3 regions of the Arthrobacter sp. 24S4-2 genome follow, and region 2 is predicted to be linked to each of the others. Evidence: riboswitches for the same ligand, from Rfam matches in the RefSeq annotation. Region 2 holds a riboswitch; each other region holds the start of a gene.
The links. A riboswitch is a leader RNA that binds a small molecule or an ion and turns the genes downstream of it on or off. The one in region 2 is predicted to bind S-adenosylmethionine.
Positions count from the first base shown of each region.

Region 1: it holds a riboswitch for S-adenosylmethionine, as region 2 does, so the genes downstream of both, FCN77_RS07570 (homoserine O-acetyltransferase) here and FCN77_RS17245 (aminotransferase class V-fold PLP-dependent enzyme) in region 2, are expected to answer to the same signal.
Region 3: it holds a riboswitch for S-adenosylmethionine, as region 2 does, so the genes downstream of both, FCN77_RS24280 (DUF1737 domain-containing protein) here and FCN77_RS17245 (aminotransferase class V-fold PLP-dependent enzyme) in region 2, are expected to answer to the same signal.

Region 1 is NZ_CP040018.1:1,659,252-1,666,674, forward strand. It holds gene FCN77_RS07555 (CPBP family intramembrane glutamic endopeptidase) at 1-706, shown strand, start outside; gene FCN77_RS07560 (VOC family protein) at 830-1,468, opposite strand; SAM riboswitch class IV at 1,629-1,744, shown strand; gene FCN77_RS07565 (bifunctional o-acetylhomoserine/o-acetylserine sulfhydrylase) at 1,807-3,123, shown strand; SAM riboswitch class IV at 3,260-3,375, shown strand; gene FCN77_RS07570 (homoserine O-acetyltransferase) at 3,388-4,569, shown strand; gene FCN77_RS07575 (MFS transporter) at 4,741-6,123, shown strand; gene FCN77_RS07580 (zinc-dependent alcohol dehydrogenase family protein) at 6,130-7,248, shown strand; gene FCN77_RS26700 (LysR substrate-binding domain-containing protein) at 7,274-7,423, opposite strand, start outside.
Region 2 is NZ_CP040018.1:3,708,598-3,716,020, reverse strand. It holds gene FCN77_RS17275 (M23 family metallopeptidase) at 1-549, shown strand, start outside; gene smpB (SsrA-binding protein SmpB) at 665-1,135, shown strand; RNA gene ssrA (transfer-messenger RNA) at 1,297-1,665, shown strand; gene FCN77_RS27410 (hypothetical protein) at 1,783-1,917, opposite strand; gene FCN77_RS17260 (hypothetical protein) at 2,062-2,433, opposite strand; gene FCN77_RS17255 (metal-dependent transcriptional regulator) at 2,662-3,375, opposite strand; gene FCN77_RS17250 (methyltransferase domain-containing protein) at 3,407-4,180, opposite strand; gene FCN77_RS17245 (aminotransferase class V-fold PLP-dependent enzyme) at 4,293-5,720, opposite strand; SAM riboswitch class IV at 5,755-5,868, opposite strand; gene hisN (histidinol-phosphatase) at 6,051-6,887, opposite strand; gene FCN77_RS17235 (ribosome small subunit-dependent GTPase A) at 6,978-7,423, opposite strand, start outside.
Region 3 is NZ_CP040018.1:5,220,222-5,227,644, reverse strand. It holds gene FCN77_RS24305 (glutamate--cysteine ligase) at 1-700, shown strand, start outside; gene FCN77_RS27445 (hypothetical protein) at 918-1,052, shown strand; gene FCN77_RS24295 (nuclear transport factor 2 family protein) at 1,134-1,526, shown strand; gene FCN77_RS26460 (hypothetical protein) at 1,533-1,685, opposite strand; gene FCN77_RS24290 (O-succinylhomoserine sulfhydrylase) at 1,823-3,031, opposite strand; gene FCN77_RS24285 (rhodanese-like domain-containing protein) at 3,032-3,451, opposite strand; gene FCN77_RS24280 (DUF1737 domain-containing protein) at 3,448-3,711, opposite strand; SAM riboswitch class IV at 3,785-3,900, opposite strand; gene FCN77_RS24275 (NtaA/DmoA family FMN-dependent monooxygenase) at 4,143-5,438, shown strand; partial or broken gene FCN77_RS24270 (aromatic amino acid ammonia-lyase) at 5,398-7,064, shown strand; gene FCN77_RS24265 (PLP-dependent cysteine synthase family protein) at 7,067-7,423, shown strand, end outside.

The sequences.
Region 1 (7,423 bases), 2.0 Mb from region 2:
GGGGCAGTCCGCCGTGTACTCCGTGGTCCAGTTGCTGGACAAGCTGACCCGGGCGCCCCTCGCGGAAGGGACCTCCACCCTCAACCGTTCGCAGAGCACCCGCGAGTACTTCGACCTCACGTACCAGCTGCTGGACATTGTGTTCGCCCTGGTTCCCGTGGTGCTGGTGATCTACTTCCTTACCGGGCACCGGACGGCGGGGGAGTCCGGCGCCTCCGCCTTCCGCAAACTGGGCTTCAACTTTGCCCGCCCCGGCAAGGACCTGCTCCAGGGCATGGGCCTCGCGGCACTGATCGGCATTCCCTCCCTGGGACTCTATGCCGCCGGCCGGGCGCTGGGCATCACCACCGCGATCATTCCCAGTGCCCTGGACTCGTACTGGTGGACCGTGCCCGTACTGATTCTTTCCGCGGTGCGGCACGGCATCGTGGAGGAAGTCATCGTGGTGGGGTACCTGCTGGACCGGCTCGGCAAGTTCGGATGGAGCATGCCGCTGGCCATCTTCGCCAGCTCCATGCTCCGGGGCAGCTATCACCTCTACCAGGGCTTCGGCCCGTTCATCGGCAACGCCGTGATGGGCGTTGTGTTTGCCTGGATCTACACCAGGACCCGCCGCGTCATGCCGCTGGTCATCGCGCACGCGGTGCTGGACATCGTGGCCTTCGTCGGCTTCAGCCTCTTCGGCAAGGCCATTGGGCTGGGGTAGTTGCTAGTTAAAAGGATTCGGCCGCTATCGGTGGGTGACGTCATTGGCACCCGCTGATAGCGGCCGAAGTTCAGGGGCAGCGCGCTGCCCGTGGCCCATGGCGGACCACACGGTGGATCAGGATCAGATGATTACTGCCCCGGAGGCGGTTTCGAAAGTGACGGAAAGGATTCCCGGCGTCCCGTGCGGTGCGATCCAGTTCACCGCAACGTCCTCCAGCGGCCTCTCGACCGGCTCGCCCAGCCATTCTGTGACCCGCTCCGCGGAGCCGGCAATGGTGAGGCTGGACATCTTGACGTTGCTTGCGTAGGCGTTGGACGGGTGGAGGTCCGGATCGCCTTCCCACTTGAGCATGTAAGGCACCTGCGGGTCCGCGATGAGGCCCAAAATGCCGATCTGCTTCCAGACGAGTTCGCGGCCGTCGGGGAACTTGCGGTTGCCGTTGACGGCGGCGCGGCCCAGACGTTCTTCGAACGGTGCCAGGTCGTCCACTTCGACGCACCAGCCCATCCAGCCGCCGCCTGCGGCGGAGCGTGCCCGGACGGCCTGGCCGAACGGAGCCTTGTCGGATGCCGGGTGGTCAAGGACCTCCACAACCTCCAGGTATTTGTGCCCGGCGAGCGGGATGATCATGTTACGGGTGCCGAAACGGGGGTGCACCCCGCCCTTTACGGCTTCGACGCCGAGGGCGGACGAAATACGTTCGGTGGTGGCTGCCAGGCCATCCTGTTCACAGGCGTAAGAGACGTGATCCATGCGCATGCCATCATCTTGACACTTTGTGATGGAGCTCTCAGCTAAGGGTCCCCTAACCTTGATGGGATGTCCCGAACGGGCGCCCGGGAGCCGCCGGAACCAGGGGGTTGACGTCCTTCGTCACAAAGCTGTTCACGCGCATCTTCCCTTTCCTAGACTGGGCCCAGGTCATGAGCGCCAGCATCAAGCCCCGGCTTGCTGGCCGGCAACCCTCGTTCCGCGGTGGGGTGCCCCGGGTGAAGACCAGGCCTTCCGGCGCCCGCCGGGCGGCAAGCGCGGCACCAGCCCTGGGACGGCACATCCTGCCTCCGGCACAGGTGCCCTTCCCAAGAAGGAGCTTCCCGATGTCCAACGCATGGTCATTTGAAACCCGACAGATCCACGCCGGCCAGGAGCCGGACAGCGCCACCGGCGCGCGGGCGCTGCCCATCTACCAGACGACGTCGTTCGTGTTCCCCAGCGCCGAAAGCGCCGCCAACCGCTTCGCGCTGGCCGAGCTTGCGCCCATCTACACACGGATCGGCAACCCCACCCAGGACGCGGTTGAACAGCGCGTCGCCAGCCTCGAAGGCGGCCTGGCGGCCCTGCTGCTGAGCTCCGGGCAGGCAGCCGAAACGTTCGCCATCCTCAATGTCGCCGAAGCAGGCGACCACGTGGTGGCCAGCCCCAGCCTTTATGGGGGCACCTACAACCTGCTGGCCCACACCCTGAAGAAGTTCGGCATCTCGGTGACGTTCGTCGAGGATCCGGACAACCTCCAGCACTGGAAGGACGCTGTCCGGCCCAACACCAAGCTTTTCTTCGCCGAAGTGGTGTCCAATCCCCGCCAGGACGTCCTGGACATCGAGGGCGTCTCGCGCACCGCCCACGAAGCCGGCGTCCCGCTGATCGTGGACAACACGCTGTCCACTCCCTACCTGATCCGGCCGCTGGAGTGGGGCGCGGACGTCGTGGTGCACTCGGCAACGAAGTATCTCGGCGGCCACGGCAGTGCCATCGCCGGGGTAATTGTGGACTCGGGCAACTTCGACTTCGGCAAGGACCCCGAAAGATTCCCTGGCTTCAACATCCCCGACCCCACCTACAACGGACTGGTGTACGCGCGGGACCTCGGCGCGGACGGTGCCCTGGGCGCCAACCTGTCCTACATCCTCAAGGCCCGCGTGCAGCTGCTTCGCGACCTTGGCTCGGCCGTCTCCCCGTTCAACGCCTTCCTCATTGCCCAGGGCCTGGAAACCCTGAGCCTGCGCGTTGAGCGTCACGTCGCCAATGCGGTGAGCGTTGCCGAGTGGCTGGAAGCCCGGAACGACGTCGAATCCGTTGCCTATGCAGGGCTGCCGTCCAGCCCCTGGTACGAACGCGGCCGCAAGTACGGGCCCAAAGGCACCGGCGCCATCGTGTCGTTCAACATCGCCGGCGGTGCCGAAGCCGGTAAGCGGTTCGTGGACGCCCTGGAACTGCACTCCCACGTGGCGAACATCGGTGACGTGCGCTCCCTGGTCATCCACCCGGCGTCGACCACGCACAGCCAGCTGACCGCCGAGCAGCAGGCGGTTGCCGGCGTGACGCCGGGCCTCGTCCGGCTGTCGGTGGGGCTCGAACACATCGATGACATCATCGCTGACCTCGACGCCGGATTCCGCGCCGCCAAGGGCGACTGAGGCGCCGGCGCGGCCGCCCCGACGGGCCTGCCGCCGCAGCGCTGAACCCCTGTGACTCCCGGCGCCTCGACGCCGGGAGTCATATTGGTGTCACAATCTTCGCCATTGCACGGACGCATTTCGTAGACTCGTTTCAGGTCATGAGTGCCAGTGACAGCCCCGGCTTGCTGGCCGGCAACCCTCCTTTCGCGGCGGGGTGCCCCGGGTGAAGACCTGGCCTGCCGGCCAGTTGGCGGCGGGCAAGCGCGAAGAAGAGGTCTTCAAATGACGATTGCCGTCACCCGCAGTGGTGTACCCGAAACAAACATTCACACAGTGAATACCAACACAGTGAATACCAGCACGGCCCCTGATGGAACCGCCCCTGATGGAACCGTCAAGTTCCTGAGCATCGGCAGTCTTGACCTGGAAGCGGGCGGCCACCTGCCGGAGATAACGCTCGCCTACGAAACGTGGGGCACCCTGAACGCCGACCGCTCCAATGCCGTACTGGTGCAGCACGCGCTGACCGGCAGCACGCATGTGACGAGGGGAGCCAGCGACGAGGAGGGCTGGTGGGAGCAGCTTGCCGGCCCGGGTGCACCCGTTGACACTGACCGGTACTTCGTCGTCTCCATTAACATCCTGGGCGGCTGCTACGGCTCCACCGGCCCCTCCACTCCAGCCCCGGACGGGAAGCCGTGGGGCTCACGTTTCCCCCTGGTCACCCTTCGCGACACCACGGCCGCCGAGGCCCGGCTGGCCGACGTTCTGGGCATCGACAGCTGGTACGCGGTGCTGGGCGGATCGATGGGCGGGGCCCGCGCCCTGGAATGGGCGGTGAGCTACCCGGACCGGGTCCGGCGCTGCGGCGTGATTTCCATCGGTGCCAGCAGCACTGCCGAGCAGATCGCCTTCGCCCAGGCGCAGACCCTGGCCATCCGGCAGGACGTCAACTTCAACGGGGGCGACTACTACGGCGGCCAGGAGCCCGAGGCCGGCCTGGCCCTTGCCCGCAGGATCGCGCACATCACGTACCGCTCCGCGGATGAGCTGGAGACCCGCTTCGGCCGCAGCGCCCAGGGCGGCGAAGCGCCACTGCAGGCAGTCTCGCTGGGGGACCGGGGCCGCTACCAGGTGGAGAGCTACCTCGACCACCAGGGCACCAAGCTGGTGCGGCGTTTCGATGCCAACAGCTACATCGCCATCACGGAAGTACTCATGAGCCACGACGTGGCGCGGGGGCGCGGCTCGCTCAAGGAAGCCCTGGCTCAGGCCAGGGCGGAATTCTTCATTGCCGCCGTGGATACCGACCGGCTGTATTTCCCCGCGCAGTCCCATGAACTCGCTGCGGCACTTCCAGGCGACGTGCCGGTACACGTGATCGAGGCACCTATCGGCCACGACGGATTCCTGACCGAGATCGGCCAGCTCAACGTGCAGTTGCGGGAGAACTTCTTCGCATAGGCCGTCGGCTCAATGTGCATTTATGCAGAGCAGTCCTGCAGAAAATGGCGTTGAGCCTGCGGCAATGTGAGTCCATACTCTAGGGGACCGGCGCATTGGTGGTGCACATCACACGCGTTCGCTACGGAATGGTCCACATGGTGTCGACGGAGACGCCGAAGGAGTTCACACATGAGTACGCAAAACTCTGCCGCAGGGCGCACAGATGAGACTGACGTCAAGGCCTCAGGCCTGAAGAAAGTGGTCACGGCCTCCATGGCCGGCACTGTTGTTGAGTGGTATGAGTTCTTCCTCTACGCCTCCGCGGCCACCTTGGTTTTCGGCAAGATGTTCTTCCCCAATTCCGGCACGGAACTGGACGGGATCATTGCCGCCTTCGTCACCTACGCTGTGGGTTTTGTTGCACGCCCCATCGGTGGCATCGTCTTCGGCCACTTCGGCGACAAGTTCGGCCGGAAACAGCTGCTCCAGCTCAGCATCATCCTGGTGGGCGTCTCCACCTTCGCGATGGGCTGCCTGCCCGGCTTTGCGCAGATCGGCTATTTGGCCCCGGCGCTGCTCGTGTTCCTGCGCTTCGTCCAGGGCTTCGCCGTCGGAGGTGAATGGGGCGGCGCAGTGCTCCTCGTGGCAGAGCACAGCCCGAACAAGTCGCGCGGGTTCTGGGCCAGCTGGCCGCAGTCCGCCGTACCGATGGGCAACCTGCTGGCCACCGGCGTGCTGTTCACCCTGTCCTCCACCCTGTCGTCCGCGGACTTCCTCGGCTGGGGCTGGCGCGTTGCGTTCTGGCTGTCCGCGGTGATCGTCATCATCGGCTACTACATCCGCACCAAGGTCCAGGACGCCCCGATCTTCCTTGAAGCACGCAAGGAAGTCGTTGTTGAGAACAAGGGCTACGGCGTGGCCGAGGTCTTCCGCCGCTACCCCCGCGGCGTGTTCACCGCCATGGGACTGCGTTTCGCGGAAAACATCCTCTACTACCTTGTGGTTACGTTCTCCATCACCTACCTGAAGGTGATCGTCCAGGCCGACACGGCCCGGATCCTGCTGCTCCTGCTCGTGGCACACCTCATCCACTTCTGCGCGGTGCCGCTGGTCGGAAAGATGTCCGACGCTTTCGGCCGCCGCCCTGTTTACATGGCCGGCGCCGTCCTCGGCGGCACCTGGGGCTTCTTCGCCTTCCCCATGATGAACACGGCCAATGACCTCGTCATCCTCGCAGCCATCACCATCGGCCTGCTCTTCCACGCACTGATGTACGCCGGCCAGCCGTCCATCATGGCCGAGATGTTCCCCACCCGGATGCGCTATTCAGGGGTCTCGTTGGGCTACCAGGTCACCTCGATCGTGGCCGGTTCGCTGGCGCCGATCATCGCGACGGCCCTGCTGAGCACCTTCAAGTCCTCCACGCCGGTGGCGCTGTACCTGCTGGGCGCCTGCATCGTGACAGCCGTTTCCGTGTACTTCCTCAAGGAGACCCGCGGCATCTCGCTGCACGACGTCGACGCCGCGGACGCACAGGGCACGGCGGACCTTCTTGCCTCCGGGAAGAAGTAGCCGCCCATGCACGCCGCAGTCCTCTATGCCACCGTTCCCGCCGGAACCGGCTACACCGAAGCCCGTCCGCTTCTGATCCAGGAACTGGACCGGCCCGAACCGCGGCCAGGCGAGCTCGGCGTCGCCATCACGTACTCCAGCCTGTGCCACTCCGATCTTTCGGTGGTGGACGGATCGCGGGTCAGGCCGCTGCCGATGGCACTGGGGCATGAGGCCGTGGGGCGGGTGGTGTCCGTCGGTGAGGGAGTGGACGATGTCTCCGAAGGCGATCACGTGGTGCTCGTCTTCGTTCCCAGCTGTGGCGACTGCCGGGCGTGCCGTTCCGGCCGCCCGGCACTGTGCCACCGCGCCGCGGAGGTCAACGGCTCGGGCGACCTCCTGCACGGTGAGGCGCTGCTGCGGACGCCGGCGGGGGAGCGGATCAACCACCACCTCGGGGTGTCGGCCTTCGCGGACTATGCCGTGGTGGCGCGGGAATCCGTGGTGGTGATCGGCGAGGACGTCCCGGACACCGTTGCGGCCATGTTCGGCTGCGCGGTGCTCACCGGAATGGGGGCCGTGCTGAACACGGCGGCCGTCACCGCCGGGCAGTCGGTGGCAGTGTTCGGGCTAGGGGCCGTCGGACTTTCCGCCGTGATGGCGGCGTCCCTGGCTGGCGCCTCCGCCGTCATAGCCATCGACCCCAACGAAGGCAAGCACCAGCTCGCCCGGGAGTGCGGCGCCACCGCAGTGGGAACTCCCGACGACTCCGCCCGGCTGGTCGCCGAGGCGACCGGCGATGGTGTGGACACCGCCGTCGAGGCCGTGGGGTCCGCCGGCGTCATCGCCGCGTGCCTGGACCTCGTAACGCGAGGGGGCGCCGTCGTCTGCGTCGGACTGCCGAAACCGTCCGCGGAACTTACCGTCGGGGCCCTGCAGTTCGCCGGCGCCGGGAAACGGCTGCTCGGTTCCTACATGGGTGACGCCGTGCCGGAGCGGGACATCCCGCTGTACCTTGACCACTGGCGGGCCGGGCGGCTGCCCGTGGAGCTGCTGCACACCGACACGAAGCCGCTGGCGGAGATCAACGAAGGCCTCGATGCCCTCGCCGCCGGCGAGGTGGTTCGGCGGCTGTTCCGGGCGTAGGCGCGCCTCGGTAGGCGCGTGTGTGTCAGGCCGCCAGGATTTCCTGGCGGCCTGACACTTCCGCCTTGAGCGCATCCACCACGGCCCGCACAGGCGCCGATCGCAGGGACTCCGGCCGCGCCACGGCCCAGATGGGAAGCTGGCGCTGGAACAGCTCCGGCAGCACCGGAACGAA
Region 2 (7,423 bases):
CGCGACCGGAAGCTGCGCGAAGCATGGGAAGCCGAGCAGCGCCGCATCGCCGAAGCTGCAGCCGCCGCGGCAAGGGCCGCAGGCCAGGCAGCCCAGCCGTACGTCCCGCAGATGGGGCCGCCGTCGGCCTTCGGCCTTCGGCACCCCTTCGCAGCAGACATTCCCATCACCTCAGGTTTCGGCTGGCGTGCGACGCCGCCGGGCACCGTCGACTTCTATGGTTCCGGCGGGTACATGCACACCGGAATCGACTTCGGCGCCAGCTGCGGCACCCCTGTTTACGCCCCGGCGGCAGGTACCGTCTTCTCGGCCGGTTGGGCCAACGACGGCGGCGGCAACAACGTCAAAATCTCACACGGCGTAGTCCAGGGCAACTCGTTGACCACCATTTACTACCACAACAGCAGCGTGGTGGTCTCGGTCGGCCAGCAGGTAAGCCAGGGCCAGTTGATTGCCTACTCCGGAACGACCGGCAACTCGACAGGCTGCCATTCGCACTTCGAGACGTGGCTCAACGGCAAGGCCGTTGATCCGATGCTCCTGCTCTGATCGCCTGTCCAGGCCGGCCGGCACGAACAGCGGGCCCTGACTGCCGTAGAATTAAATAGCTTCGCGCCGGACTGGCCGGGGCATCCGTCCAACCCAAGAGCTGAGGAGTTCCACCGTGCCGAAAGAAAGTGGCCGTAAGGTAGTGGCCACCAACCGGAAGGCCCGGCATGACTACCATGTCCTGGACACGTACGAAGCCGGGATTGCCCTGATGGGGACGGAGGTCAAGTCCCTCCGCGAGGGGCACGCCTCCATGGTTGACGGCTTCTGCACGTTCTACAACGACGAGCTGTGGATGGAGGGTATCCACATTCCCGAATACAACCAGGGGAGCTGGACGAACCACTCCGCCCGGCGGCGCCGCAAACTGCTGCTGCACCGCGAAGAGCTGACCAAGATCTCACACAAGATCCGTGAATCCGGCTTCACGATTGTTCCGCTCCAGCTGTATTTCCTTGACGGACGGGCGAAGGTCGAGATCGGCGTCGCACGCGGTAAAAAGGAATACGACAAACGGCAGACCCTCCGTGAACAGCAGGACAAGCGCGAGTCGCTGCGGATCATGCGCGAAAGGAACCGCGGCTGACCGTGCTGCTGCCCCGTGCGGCCGGAGGCCGCCGGAACACGCGGCCCCCGGCGGGAATGATTCCGGCCGGCAGTGCGTTATGATTGGTAGTCCGGGAGGGATTGATGCGGTTTCCGCAACGCGGTACTTCAGCAGTCCTGACCGGTTTGGTAACAAAATACGGGGATGATCGGTTTCGACGATGTTAGTCGCGACAGGTGAAGCGGGCCGAGGATGCAGAATTATCTCGTAAACGCTGTCTGCAAACCAATAAGTGCCAAATCAAACCGCACTGACTTCGCTCTCGCTGCCTAAGCAGTAAGACAGTCCGTCAGCCCGAGGTCGCTATTGCCCCGGATCCTGGCGTCATTTAGATAGCCACTGCTGTTTGCCTCCGTCATCGGGGCAAACGGGACTCTTAGATGACTGGGCCCGGATCAGCCACCTGTTTGCAGGAGGGCTGGGGCCGAGAAAATCCGACGCAAACTGCGCCCGGAGAAGCCCTGTTAACACAACATCGGACGGGGGTTCAATTCCCCCCATCTCCACCATCGGAACGGCGGCAACGCGGTTCCACCCCGTGCAAAAGGCCGGAAGCGAAAGCTTCCGGCCTTTTTGTTTCGGCACCGTGCCCGCATCCGCCCGCGGCCCTCAACGGCCGCGCGGCGTCAGCGCTTCTTGATGTGCGCTACAGGGTCCACGTGGGTGTCCAGTTCATGCTTGGACTTCTTCTCGGCCCTCTTTTGCTTGATGGACTTGTCCGATTTCTTGGTGACCTGCCGGTGCGGCGATTTGTCAGGCATGTCGCCCTCCCTAACGTCGGAGCCTGGAATAGGCCCCGTGCTTGTAAGGTACGCCTGTTTTGTCGTGAATGAAACTGGCATCATGGCCGGCTTCGGGGTGCAACCCGTCCGGGAGTCGGTACAACCGCCAGACTGTCCGGGCCGTCAGGAACCGGGGACCTCGACGTCGGCAATGCCGACGAACCGGCTGCCGATTCCCTCGTATTCGCTGCGGATCAGGCCCGGTATGACCGGAGGCATATCGTCCGGCGCGTGGTGGGCGCAGCAGACATACGTAAATGTTGGCCACCACTTCTTGGGCCTTGCGGCTTCCGAGAAGCCGCAGACGGCGCAGGTCAGCTGGACCCACACTGGCCGCTTGCCCGTCCGGTTGGCTTTGGACTGGACCAGCCATGCAGGGGGATTGTCCAGGAGCTCGGAGAGTTCGGCCTCCGAGAGCCTGGACGGGATGCCGTGACGGTGCGCCATCTCCAGCGGAATATCAAGGATCTGAGCTGCTTCACGTCGCGTAACCATTCGTTAAACGATACGGGATCCGGCGCCGCTTCGAATCCGTGCTGTCGTCGGGACGCCGTGCCCGTGGGCCAGGAACCGAACGTGGTCAGGTCACCGGCGGCCCAAGGCCAGTGCCGCCGCGTTCCGCCGTGGTGGGCGAATCACGCGTCGATGGAAAACCTGGGCAGGGCCCCCCTGCCACGCCAAACCAGCCCGGACCCGCGGCCGGACTCATCCGGGGGCCCTCAATCAGGCATCGGCCAGCCGGCACCCGGCATGAGCTGTGTCGCTATGCACCCACAGCGCCGATGTGACCTCATCGGCGAGGTCGAATTCGCGGCCGGTGCCGCCCGAGCCGATCCGGACCACGAGCGCTCCGCCGAAGGGCTTGCGGCCGACAACTTCGATGTCGGCGTCGAGGTCGATCTCCTGGGCGGCAAGGTAGCGCAGGAGCGCGGGATTTTCGTCGCTGATCCTGGTGATCCTGCCGTGGTGGCCCTCGTCGAGTTCGCTCATGCGATGGGCATGGGGCACCTGGACGGTTCCGTCCGCCGCGGGGATGGGATCGCCATGCGGGTCGCGGAGCGGGTTGCCCAGCTTGCCGGCCATCCGCTCAATGAAAGTGTCTGATACGGCATGTTCCAGCAACTCGGCCTCATCATGGACCTCGTCCCAGCTGTAGCCGAGCTCCTGGACAAGGTAAGTCTCGATGAGGCGGTGCCGCCGGACCATGGACAGCGCCAGGCGGATGCCGTCGGCCGTGAGCGTGATGGCACTGTAGGGCTTGTGGTCAACCAGCCCCTGGTCCTTGAGCTTGCGGACCATTTCCGAGACCGAGGAGTTGGCCACGCCCAGCCGCTGGGCCAGCTGTGAGGACGTGATTGGCTTGTCCTGCCACTCCGTGAAGGAATAGATGACCTTGACGTAGTCCTCGATGGAGGAGGAGGGCGCGCTGGTCTTCACGAGTCCAAGCCTACCGCGTTGGTTACGGGACTCATGCCTTGAAAGCCCGCCACGTCTGGGTCAGGTAGGGGAGTCCGATGGCTTCCCCGCGGGAGTGGGCCAGGTGGTCGTGGAGGTACCAGTCCAGGTTGGCACGGACCTTCGCCCGGGTGAGCTCACCGGCAGCGAGGTAGTAGCTGCGCGACTTGGCCAGTTCCACGATGTCTTCGGTGGTCACCGGATCCTCCCAGCGGGTCAGATGGCTCTCCAGCCCGGTAAATTCAGGCCCCACTGCCGGCCGGAAGTCCGGTTTGTGGACATCCCCGGCATGCATGATCCGGGAGAGCCGGTGCACCCAGGGCACCGACGTGTCCAGCTGGTTCCAGACCAGCCCCAGCACACCGCCGGGGCGGAGGATGCGGGCAAGCTCCGTACTGGCCCGAATGGGGTCGCACCAGTGCCACGCCTGGGCAACGCTGACGACGTCGAACGCACGGTCCGGGAGTCCGGTGTCCTCTGCGGTGCCCTCCGTCGCGGGAACTCCCGGAAGGGAGAACCGCAGTTGGGTGAGCATGTCCGTTGACGGGTCCACGGCTGAGACAGCCAGTCCGCGTTCAACAAGCAGGGCGGTGAATTTTCCGGTCCCCGCCCCGATGTCCGCGGCGTCGGCAACCCCGGCTGTCCTGCCGATGCTGCCTACAAGCCAGTCTGCGGAGTCCGCAGGGTAGCCGGGGCGCACCCGGTCATAGTGCTCGCCGCCGCCCTGGAAGCTCCGGCCGAGCTCGTGACGGCGTGTGTGATGCAGTTTGGGGCCTCCCCGTGCCACGTGCAGTCTCCTTCGGGCAGGCGTGATTTCTTACCCCTCGAATTTACCGCAAGTAGCTCCCCGTTCCGGTCCCCTTCACCGCCGGGGAGCCGGGGAAAGCTCCGAACCGCGTTTAGTCCTCGGTGCAGGGCGCCGCGCCGGCGGTGCCGGGCGTGTTCGGTGCCCAGTCCGGGTAGGTGCGGGTGTCGTTGGCCGGAACCCAGCGGCCCGAGTCCACCACATAATCCCAGCCAAGTCCGGTCCGGCGGAGTTCTTCGATGCCGGCAAGCAGGCGCTGTGCATCTTCCAGCCTGGACCCGACGCCGAAGCTTGCCCGCAGCGAGCCGGAAGGCAGGCCAAGGCGCTTGAGCAGCGGGTGGGCGCAGAAGCGGCCGTCGCGAAGGCCCACGCCGTGTTCGGCCGAAAGGTAGGCCGCCACGAGGCCGGCGTCGTAGCCCTCGACGGAGAAGTTCACAACACCAATGGTGTCCGCGGCCTGGTCCGTGTCGCTGAAAATCTGGTGGACAGTCACGCCGTCGATCTTCCGCAAGCCCTCAACGAGGAAGGACCGGATGGCGGTTTCGTGGGCGTGCCACAGTTCCTGGTCGAGGGCCCCGATGACCTGCGTGGCGCGGGCCAGCGTGGCGGCGCCGAGCACGTTGGGCGAGCCGCCCTCGTGCCGTGCCGGTCCGGTGGTCCAGCTGACAGAGTCCAGCCTGGCCTCCCGCACGGCGCCGCCGCCTGCAAGGTGGGGGGTGCCGGCGTCGAGCCAGTCCGGCCGGCCGACCAGTACGCCGGAGCCGAAGGGCGCGTACAGCTTGTGGCCCGAGAAGGCGAGGTAGTCGACGTCGTCCGCTGCGATGTTGATGCGGCGGTGAGGGGCCAGCTGCGCCGCGTCAACAACAATCCGGGCGCCGTGTTCGTGGGCCAGGGCCGCCAGCTCGCGGATCGGAAGGATTTCGCCGGTGACGTTGGAGGCGCCCGTTACCGCGAGCAGGCTGATGTCCCCTTGGCGGAGTTCGGTGCGCAGGCTCTCGATGGTGGCGCTGAGTGTGGGGGCGGCAACGACGCTGCGGTGCGGCACACCTTGCCAGGGGAGAAGGTTGGCGTGGTGTTCGATGTCGAGGTAGAGCACTTCGCCGGTGTGCCGGCCGTCTGAAACGGGCAGGCAGCCGGCCAGCAGATTCAGGGAATCCGTGGTGTTCCTGGTGAAGATCACGGAATCGTCAGGCCTGCCGCTAACGAAGGTCCGGACGATGTTCCGGGAGTTTTCGTAGACCGAGGTGCTGATCTGTGAGGCGTAGCCGGCGCCGCGGTGCACGCTGGCGTAGTAGGGCAGGATTTCATTCAGGTAGGCCGACACGACGGACAGGGCCGGGGCGGAGGCCCCGTAGTCCAGGTTGGCGTAACGCACGTGACCGCCCTGGATCAGTGGCGCCTGGATCTCGGCGCCGGTGACGGCCGACAGCGGGCGCAGGGCCACCGCAAACCGTTCGTCCAGGAGTCCGGGGGCAGAGCCCGTCTTGGTGCGGTGGTTTGCGGGGAAAGTGGCAGTAGTCATGGGGACCTTACTGTAAAGGACCCCGCATTCCGGGGATCCGCGCTTGCCGGGTCCGTTCCGGACCGGCCTGGTCGTCACCCGGGGCACCCCACCGCGAATGGAGGGTTGCCGGCCAGCAAACCGGGGTTTAGCGCTGGCACTCGTGACCTGCTGAAAAGCCTAGGACATCAGCGTTGCCCGGGGAAAGTCGCGGGCATTATTAAGCAGTTTGTTACGCGCGGTGGAAAAACGGGGAACTTGCCGAACAAACGACGGCGGGATCCCCTATCAGAGGGGATCCCGCCGTCGTTTATTCTGCGCGCTGTCGATTCCACCGCGCCCTCCGGAAGGTCAGTGTTCCGGAGCCGGTCCTCCCTGGAGGAGGTCGTCAAGGTCCGGATTCAGCCGTTTAAGGACTTCGGAGTGCAGGATCGAGTTTGTGGCCAGCGCGTTTCCGCCGAAGGGTCCGTCCACCCCTTCCAGCGAGGTGAAGCGGCCGCCGGCTTCGGTGACGATCGGGACGAGGGCGGCCATGTCGTAGAGGTTCAGCTCCGGCTCGCATGCGATGTCCACCGATCCTTCGGCCACCATGCAATAGGACCAGAAGTCGCCGTAGGCGCGGGTCCGCCACACTTCCTCGGTGAGGCCAAGGAACTCGTCGAGGTTGCCGCGTTCCTTCCAGCCGCCCAGGCTCGAGTAGGAAAGCGACGCGTCCGAAAGGTTGGAAACGTTGGAGACTTTCAGGCGCGTTGCAGCAGCAAGGGACCGCCCCATGTAGGCGCCGGCGCCCTTGGCGGCCCACCAGCGCTTGCCCAGTGCGGGTGCGCTGACCAGCCCGACCACCGGTTCGCCCTCGTCGACGAGGGCGATCAGGGTGGCCCAGACGGGCACGCCGCGGATGAAGTTCTTGGTGCCGTCGATCGGATCAATGATCCAGCGGCGGGAACCGTGCCCGGAGCTGCCGAACTCTTCACCGAGGACGGCGTCGCGGGGACGGGAACGGGAGAGCTGCCCGCGGATGGACTCTTCGGCGGCCTTGTCCGCATCCGTCACTGGCGTCAGGTCCGGCTTGGTTTCAACCTGAAGATCCAGTGCCTTGAAGCGGCTCATTGTCTGGGAATCGACAGAGTCAGCCAGGACATGGGCCAGGCGGAGGTCATCGTTGTAGCTGGAAGCGGGTTGGGTCATGGTTCCAAACTACCGTCTATGCGGCCGGCCGGCTGGGACGCCGCGTTCTGTACCGTGCTCCCCGGGGGTGAACCGCACTAGGAAACCGCCCTAGGAAACGATGCCCAGCTCCTTGGCTTCCTGCGCTTCCATCCTTGGATCGGTGCCCAGCAGGCGGCGGAGTGAGGCCAGCCGCGCCTCGCCGGACGGGCCGGCGTGTCCTTCGGCGACCCAGGCATCCACACCGCAGTTGATCGCTGAGGCATCGTGTTTGCAGCCGCGTTCGCAGGCGTCGGTGCCGGGTTCCAGATCGGGGAAGGACCGCAGGATCCGGTCCGGATCCACGTGCGCCAGGCCAAAGGAGCGGATGCCCGGTGTGTCGATGATCCAGCTCCCGGCAGGTGCGTCACTGATCCGCAGGGCTAGGGCCGACGACGAGGTGTGCCGGCCGCGCCCCGTGACGGCGTTGACGCCGCCGGTGGCGCGCTCAGCGCCCGTGAGGGCGTTGACCATGGTGGACTTGCCCACACCCGAATGGCCCAGCATGACTGTGACCT
Region 3 (7,423 bases), 1.5 Mb from region 2:
ATATTGGAATGGTGTGGAGACCGGGTTCGAGAGTTACCGCACGCAGGCCTGGAACCGCTGGCCGACGTCGGGGCCGTCCCAGATCTTCGGTACCCACTCCATGTATCGTCGCGTGGTGACCCGGCTGCTGGACAGCGGCGTGCTGCTGGATGAGGGCATGATCTATTTCGATGCGCGGCTCTCCCGTAACCACCCCACCGTGGAAGTCCGTGTGGCCGACGTCTGCCTGCAGGCGGAGGACGCCGCCCTAATTGCCGTGCTGGTGCGCGGCCTGGTGGAATCTGCCAGCAGGGAATGGCTGGCCGGTGTGGACCCGGCTCCGGTACCCACCGTGCTCCTGAAGATGGCGGCATGGCAGGCCAGCAATTGCGGCCTTCGCGGTGACTTGCTCGATTTCGGCACATTCCGTCCGGCACCCGCCGCTGAGGTGGTGGAGGCGCTGGTGGAGTACGTGGCACCCGTCCTGGCGGAACAGGGCGAGCTGGAATTGGCCCGGAAGGGCGTCCGTAGGATCCTTGCCCGCGGGACGGGCTCCGAACAGCAGCGCCGTGCCATGCAGCAAGGACTCGCTGCAACCGCGGACGCCGCCGCCGGCCTGGCCGCCGTGGTGGCCCACTCTGTGGAAGTCAGTATGAGCCGGGCCGAAGCCGCCACCGCAGAGGAGCAGGCGCCGGTGCTGTTGCGCGTCCGCCAGTCCTGATTAAGGCCCAACTACCCCCGGAGCGCGCCATGGAACCCGAATACGCCAAAGTCACCGACCACGATGTCACCACCATCGTGTGCGTCTGCGGGAACACGGTGGGCGATGAAGGACTGATACAAGCCAACTCCGACGGCATGCCTGTTCACCCTGGCGGGGACACACCCGTCCCTGCCGGGCTGGCTGCCTGGCCGGACGACGAGGACCTCTATACCCTGTGCCCTCCTGTGGCCGCGTCTACCACGACACCGTTATCGAAGAGACGGGGACAGCGCCGGTGGCTTTCCGGGTGGATGTCGGCGCCGCGCCCGTTGCCGATGCCATCCGCGTCCACTGGGAGCTGGACACCTGACCCATCGACAAGCAAATTCCGCGGGAATAGCCTTGAACCGTCCGAGAATTACCCGACGACGATGACGGAGAGGTACCCGATATGGGAACCCAGGAGAATGTTGAACTGGTCCGGCGCGGCTACGAGGCCTTCAACGCAGGTGACATGGCAACCCTTGGCGAGATGTTCGCGGAGGATGCAGTCTGGCATGTGGCCGGAGACGGCGTGCTGTCCGGAAAGAAGGAGGGGCGCGACGCCATCCTGGCCTATTTCGGTGAACTCGGAACGCGTTCCGGAGGCAACCTGAAGGTGACCGTTGAGGAGATCATCGGTGGGGAAACCAACACCGTTGCGGTGCAGAACAACCGTGCAGAGAACGGCGGCCGGGCCCTGGACCAGGACGGCGCAATTGCATTCCGGGTGGCTGACGGCAAGATCACCGAGGGGCGGGAGTTCTTCCAGGACACCGCGAAAGGCGACGCATTCTGGGCCTAGCCGAACCTACAGCGAGACCCAGTACTTCCGCACCTCCGGCACCGCGGCCGCAACCAGTTCGCCACTGATGGGAACCGACGCCTCGGCCACACCAACGTCATCCCACTGCGCCACCACCCGGGTATCCCCCCAGCGGTAGCGGCCAGAGCCAGAACCCACGGTTGACGGAGGGGCGCCGGGTGACCCGCAAGGCGCTTTTTTAGCGCGAACGGTCAGTTAAGGCCCTCAAAATGCAGGAATCAGGGCCGTATCTGCCCGTTCGCGCTGTTCGTTCGCGCTATTCCGATCTGCGTTGGTCAGATCTGCTTGAGTGCCTGCTCCAGGTCGCGGATGAGGTCGTCAACATCCTCGAGCCCCACGGACAGCCGCACCACGCCGTCGCTCAGCCCGATGGCCGCACGGCCTTCCGGACCCATGGCGCGGTGCGTGGTGGTGGCCGGGTGGGTGATCAGTGACTTCGCATCGCCGAGGTTGTTGGAGATGTCGATGATCCGCAGCGAATCCAGCAGCGCGAAGGCGGCCTCCTTCGCCGTACGGCCCCCGGACGCTGAAAGCTCCAGCGTGAGCACTGTGCCGCCGGCCTTCATCTGCTTGGCGGCCAGTTCGTACTGCGGGTGGGATTTCAGGAGCGGGTACTTGACCCAGCTGACGGCGGGCTGCTCCTCAAGCCACTCGGCCAGGCGAAGTGCGGAGGCGGAGGAATGGTTGACGCGCAGCGCCATGGTTTCCAGGCCCTTGGTCAGGACCCAGGCGTTGAATGCGGACAGCGCCGGCCCGGTATGGCGCATGAGCTGCTTGACCGGTCCGTCGATGAACTCCTTGGTGCCCAGGATGGCACCGCCAAGGACCCGGCCCTGGCCGTCGATGTGCTTGGTGCCGGAGTAAACGATCACGTCGGCACCGAGTTCGCCGCAGCGCTGCAGTAGGGGAGTGGCAAAGACGTTGTCGACGACGACGGTCGCCCCTGCCGCGTGTGCCAGTTCGCTGACAGCGGCGATGTCCACGATTTCCTGCATCGGGTTGGACGGCGACTCGAAGAAGACCGCCGTCGTCGGCTCCGAAAGGGCGGCGCGCCACTGCTCAAGGTCCGGGCCGTCCACAAACACAGTTTCCACGCCCCACCGGGGCAGGATCTCGTTCAGGATCACAAAGCAGGAGCCGAACAGCGAGCGTGCGGCCACAACGCGGTCACCGGCAGCCAGCAGGGCACCCAGTGCCGTGAAGACGGCGGACATTCCCGACGCCGTCGCAAAGCACGCTTCGGTGCCTTCGAGCAACCGGAGCCGCTCCTGGAACGTGGCCACGGAGGGATTGCCGTAGCGGGAGTACACAAACCGTTCGTCCTCGCCGGTGAAGGCGCGCTCGGCAGCTGCCGCGGATTCATACACGAAGCCGGAGTTCAGGAAGATCGGCTCCGCGGTCTCCTGGAAATTGGTGCGGTCAAGACCGCCGCGAACAGCCTGGGTGTCAGGGCTCCAGCCGGCGGCGTCGGGGTTGAAGGTCACTTAGTTCTTTCCGAGGTTGGTGGGCAGGCCGCGGTTCTTCCAGCCGTTGACGGTGCGCTCGCCCCATCGGTCCGGTTCGCCCTCAAAGCCTTCAAGGACGTTGTAGGCCGTGAACCCGGCCTGCGTGGCGGCAATTGCGGCGGCCACCGAGCGCGCGCCGGAACGGCAAAGGAACACCAATTCGACGCCGGTGTCCTCCGGAGCCTGCTGCTTCAGCTGGTCGACGAAATCCGGGTTGGGGATGCCGCCGGGGAAGGTCCACTGGATGAAGAGGGGATCATTTCGCTTTTCGTTGGCGGACGCCGTTTCCGGGATGCCGATATGCGCCCACTCGCCCTCGGTGCGGACATCCACCAGGACTGCGCCCTGTTCCAGCTTGGCCCAGGCGTCCTGCGGGCTCAGGTCTCCGGCGTAGCTCACGCGTGCCCCTCGAAACCGTCGCCGGGGAAGTCGGCGTCGAAGTCGAGCTCGTCCACCGCGGTTGCCACAGCAGCGTCGGCAGTGGCGATGGCTGCCGGAAGGATCACAGCCTGCGCAACGATCACGGTGGTGCCGTTGAACGTGGCCGCCGGGCTCCCGTGCAGGACGTAGCCTTCGGCCAGCGCCGCGGAGATGCGCTCGCAGAAGGAACGGTCATCCGGGCCGGTGATCAGGCGGTACGCCAGCTTTTCCTGGGACAGGTCCTGGCCAGCGGCAGCCGGGGCGGCGGCCGGAACCAGTTGGGCGGGGGCGTCAGACACGACGGGTCTCCTTCTCTCACGCTTGCAGCTCGAATTGGTCGATATGCCGAGTATTCACCTGAGGCACCCCGCCGCGAAAGGGAGGGTTGCCGACCGGCCAGTCAGGGCTTGGCACCGGTTCTCATTACTCCCCAAAAACGTAACACTTACGACGGCGGCCCGCACCGCCGTCGTCGTCATCTTCCGTAACGGGACCACGCGCAATGCGCAATCAACCCGGAGCCAATCGGGGGTTATTGCGGCCCGTACATGACCCTGCGTTGCAGTTACAAATGGCCGCACCGGGAGGATAATGACGGGAGATGAACCGCTGTAACGCCGGATGAAACCAGGCAGCCGTGAACAGATCCAACGGGAATACAGTCAGTCCCATGCTGCACTTCGGTTGGTTTGTGGGTCACGGATTTGGCGTCCAGGGCTGGGGAACGCCCGGCTACGGCGTCGGCTACGACTGGAAAAAGCCGGCGCTCTATCAGCACGCCGTGCGCGAATTCGAGCGGGCCGGGCTGGACCTGTTCATCATCGAGGACTCCCTCACGGTTCCGGACACCTACGGCGGCAGTGCCGAGGTGTCGCTGGCGCAGGCGTCCTTTGCGCCCAAGCACGATCCGCTGGCACTGGTCCCGTACCTGCTCTCCGCCGCGGAACACCTGGGCATTGTTCCCACGGTCAGCGCCTCTTTCTACCCGCCGTTTACGGCAGCCCGGCTGCTGGCCACCCTGCAGCACTTTTCCAACGGCCAGCTGGGCTGGAACGTGGTGACGTCCGGCAGCGACCTTGCCGCGCAGAACTACGGGCTGGACCAGCAGATCGAGCATGACCTCCGCTACGAGAAAGCCGAGGAGTTCGTGGTCGTTGTCCGCAAACTCTGGCGCAGCTGGGCCCCCGACGCCATCCTGGAGGACGCGGAAGCGGGCGTCTTTGCGGACCACACGAAGGTCCATCCGATCAACCACAACGGCGAGTTCTTCAAGGTCCGGGGGCCGCTGAACACCGCACCGCTGCCGGAGGAGCCGGTGCTGGTCCAGGCCGGCGCGTCGCCGCGGGGCAAGGCCTTCGCGGGCGCAAACGCCGACGTCGCAATAGCCCTGGCCCGGGGCGCGGACGGCATGAAGGACTACCGCAACTCCATCCGGGCGGAGGCCGCCGCGGCCGGCCGGAACCCAGACGACGTCAAGGTGCTGTTCGTCCTCAAACCCACCGTGGTGGGCTCCCGCGCCGAGGCTGATGACCTCCGTGAGCAGCGCCGGCAGCTCACGCAGCGCGACATCGACAGCCAGCTGAACTCCATCTCCTACCTCTCGGTCATCGACTTCAAACAGTTCGACCTCGACGCGCCGCTCCCCGAACTCACCACCAACAGCAACCAGGGGACCCTGGACCACTTCGCCAAGGCAGGTCCGCCCGGATCCACGCTGCGCCAGCTCCTGCAGGCACGCAGCGGCGGCGCGGGCGACAGCATCATCGGCACGGCCGAGGACATTGCGGAGTACCTCGAGGAGACCGGCGCCCAGGTGGGTGGGGACGGGTTCCTGTTCTCCGGCTTCGTAGACCCGGCCACTGTTCACGGCGTCCTGGATCGCCTGGCGCCGGTGCTGCGGCGGCGGGGGCTGCTCCGTACAAGCTATGGCGACGGCGGGTTCCGCCGGAACCTGCTGGACTTCTAGCGCCATGGGAAACGGCGGCAGCACTTTCCTCATCGGCACGGCGCACGTGCGTGCCAAGGACATCGCTGAGGCCGCGGCGGATCCGGCCATGAAATTCGTCCTGAGCACGGACGCGCTGGAGCTGATCGGGCTCTCCCGGGAAGTGGTGCAGCAGGCCATCGACTCCGGCCACAGGGTGTACGGACTGAACACCCTGCTCGGTTCGGGGCGTGACACTGCCGTGGACGAGAAGTCGATCCTCGCGTACCAGGTGCAGGTGGTGCGCTACCACAACAGCGGTGTGGGGAGTTGCTGGCCGCTGATGAGGTCCGCGCGGTGATCCTGGCGCGGCTGGTGGGTTTCAGCCGCGGCGGCTCCGGCGTCCGGCCGGAAACGGCCCGCTTCTATGCCGAAATGCTCAACCGGGGCGTGGTGCCGGCGGTCCCCCGTGATGGGTCCGTGGGCTCCGCCGACCTGACCCACCTCGCCGCCGTGGCCGCCGTCGCCATCGGGGAAGGCCGGGCGGTATCGCCCGACGGCGGCCTGCTGCCGGGCGGGCAGGCGCTCGCCGAAGCCGGGCTGGCGCCGCTGGAACTGGCGCCCGGTGAAGCGCTGGCACTGGTCAGCTCCAATTCCTATTCGATCGGCGTCGGCGCGCTGGTGCTGCACCGGAGCCTGCGGCTCGCCGACCTGGCGGACACTGCGCTGGCGTTGTCGCTGGAGGCGACGGCACGGCACGACGGCGGCGGGAACCTTAGCCCGTTTTCGCCGGCGGTGCAGGCGGCCAAGATGGTGGCGGGCCAGACTGTCACGGCGGCCCATGTGCTGCGGCTCCTTGAAGGGGGCTGGCTGGAGGATCCTGACCGGGAGGTGTCCGTGCAGGACGCGCTGTCCTTCCGGGCGGCACCCCAGACCCACGGAGCTTTTAGGTGGCAGGTCACTGCCCTGGAAGACGCACTGGAGGTGGAGCTCAACGGGCGGGGGGACAACCCGCTCACCGATCTCGCCTCCGGCCGGATGGTCTCCGGCGGCAACTTCCAGCCCATGCAGCTGGCTCTCTCGTTCGAGGCGCTGCGGCTGGGGCTGGCCCATCTGGGTATCAGCAGCGAACGCCGGATCGCCAAGCTCTACCCGCCGCAGCGGCGCATCCGTCAGCGCCACCTCGAGGCAGCCAGGAACGGGGCTGCCCTCGAATCGGAACAGCTGCCCGGTCTTCTCTGGTATTCGGCGGCCGGGCTGCTGGCCGAGCTCAAGGCCCTCGCGGGGCCGGCCACCCTGGGTGCACCCACACTGTCCGCGGATGTGGAGGACCACTCCACTTTGGCGCCGCTGGCCTTGCAGCAGCTGGAGAGATCCGTGGACGCGGCCGAAAAATTGCTCGCGATCGAGGCCCTCACCGCCGTGTATCTGCTGGGCGGGGCGGAAGCGCGGGCGGTGCGTCCGCTGGGGAAGGGGACCGGCGTCGTCGTCGACCTTCTTTCCGGGCTGCTGGCCCGGCACTTGCCGGCGGCAGACTTGGTGGACCAGGCGCGCGCCGAACTGAACGGCGCCCTCAATGGTGCCCTGGACGGCTTCTTGAACGGCTTCTTGAACGGCGCCCTCCGGGGCGGCCTCAGCGGCGCCGTCAAGGGCGGAGTGGAAAGGTGAGCATGAGCACCATGACAGGCAGGCACGCGGTTCAGGAAGCTGACGTTGCGGCGGACGCTGCCGCCGTGCTGGCGCAGGTGGGAAACACTCTGCTGGTGCCCTTGAACGTCCTGAGCAGAGGGCTGGGCAGTACTGTCTACGCCAAGCTGGAATCTGACAATCCCGGCGGCTCCATCAAGGACCGCACCGCGCTGAGCATGGTGCGCGCCGCGGAGCGCAGCGGCGAGCTCCGGGCAGGTGCGACCATCGTGGAGAGCACCTCGGGGAACACCGGGATCGGGCTGGCGCTGATCGGTGCGCTGACCGGACATCCTGTGGTGGTGGTCACCGGGGACACGATTTCGTCGGAAAAGCTCGCA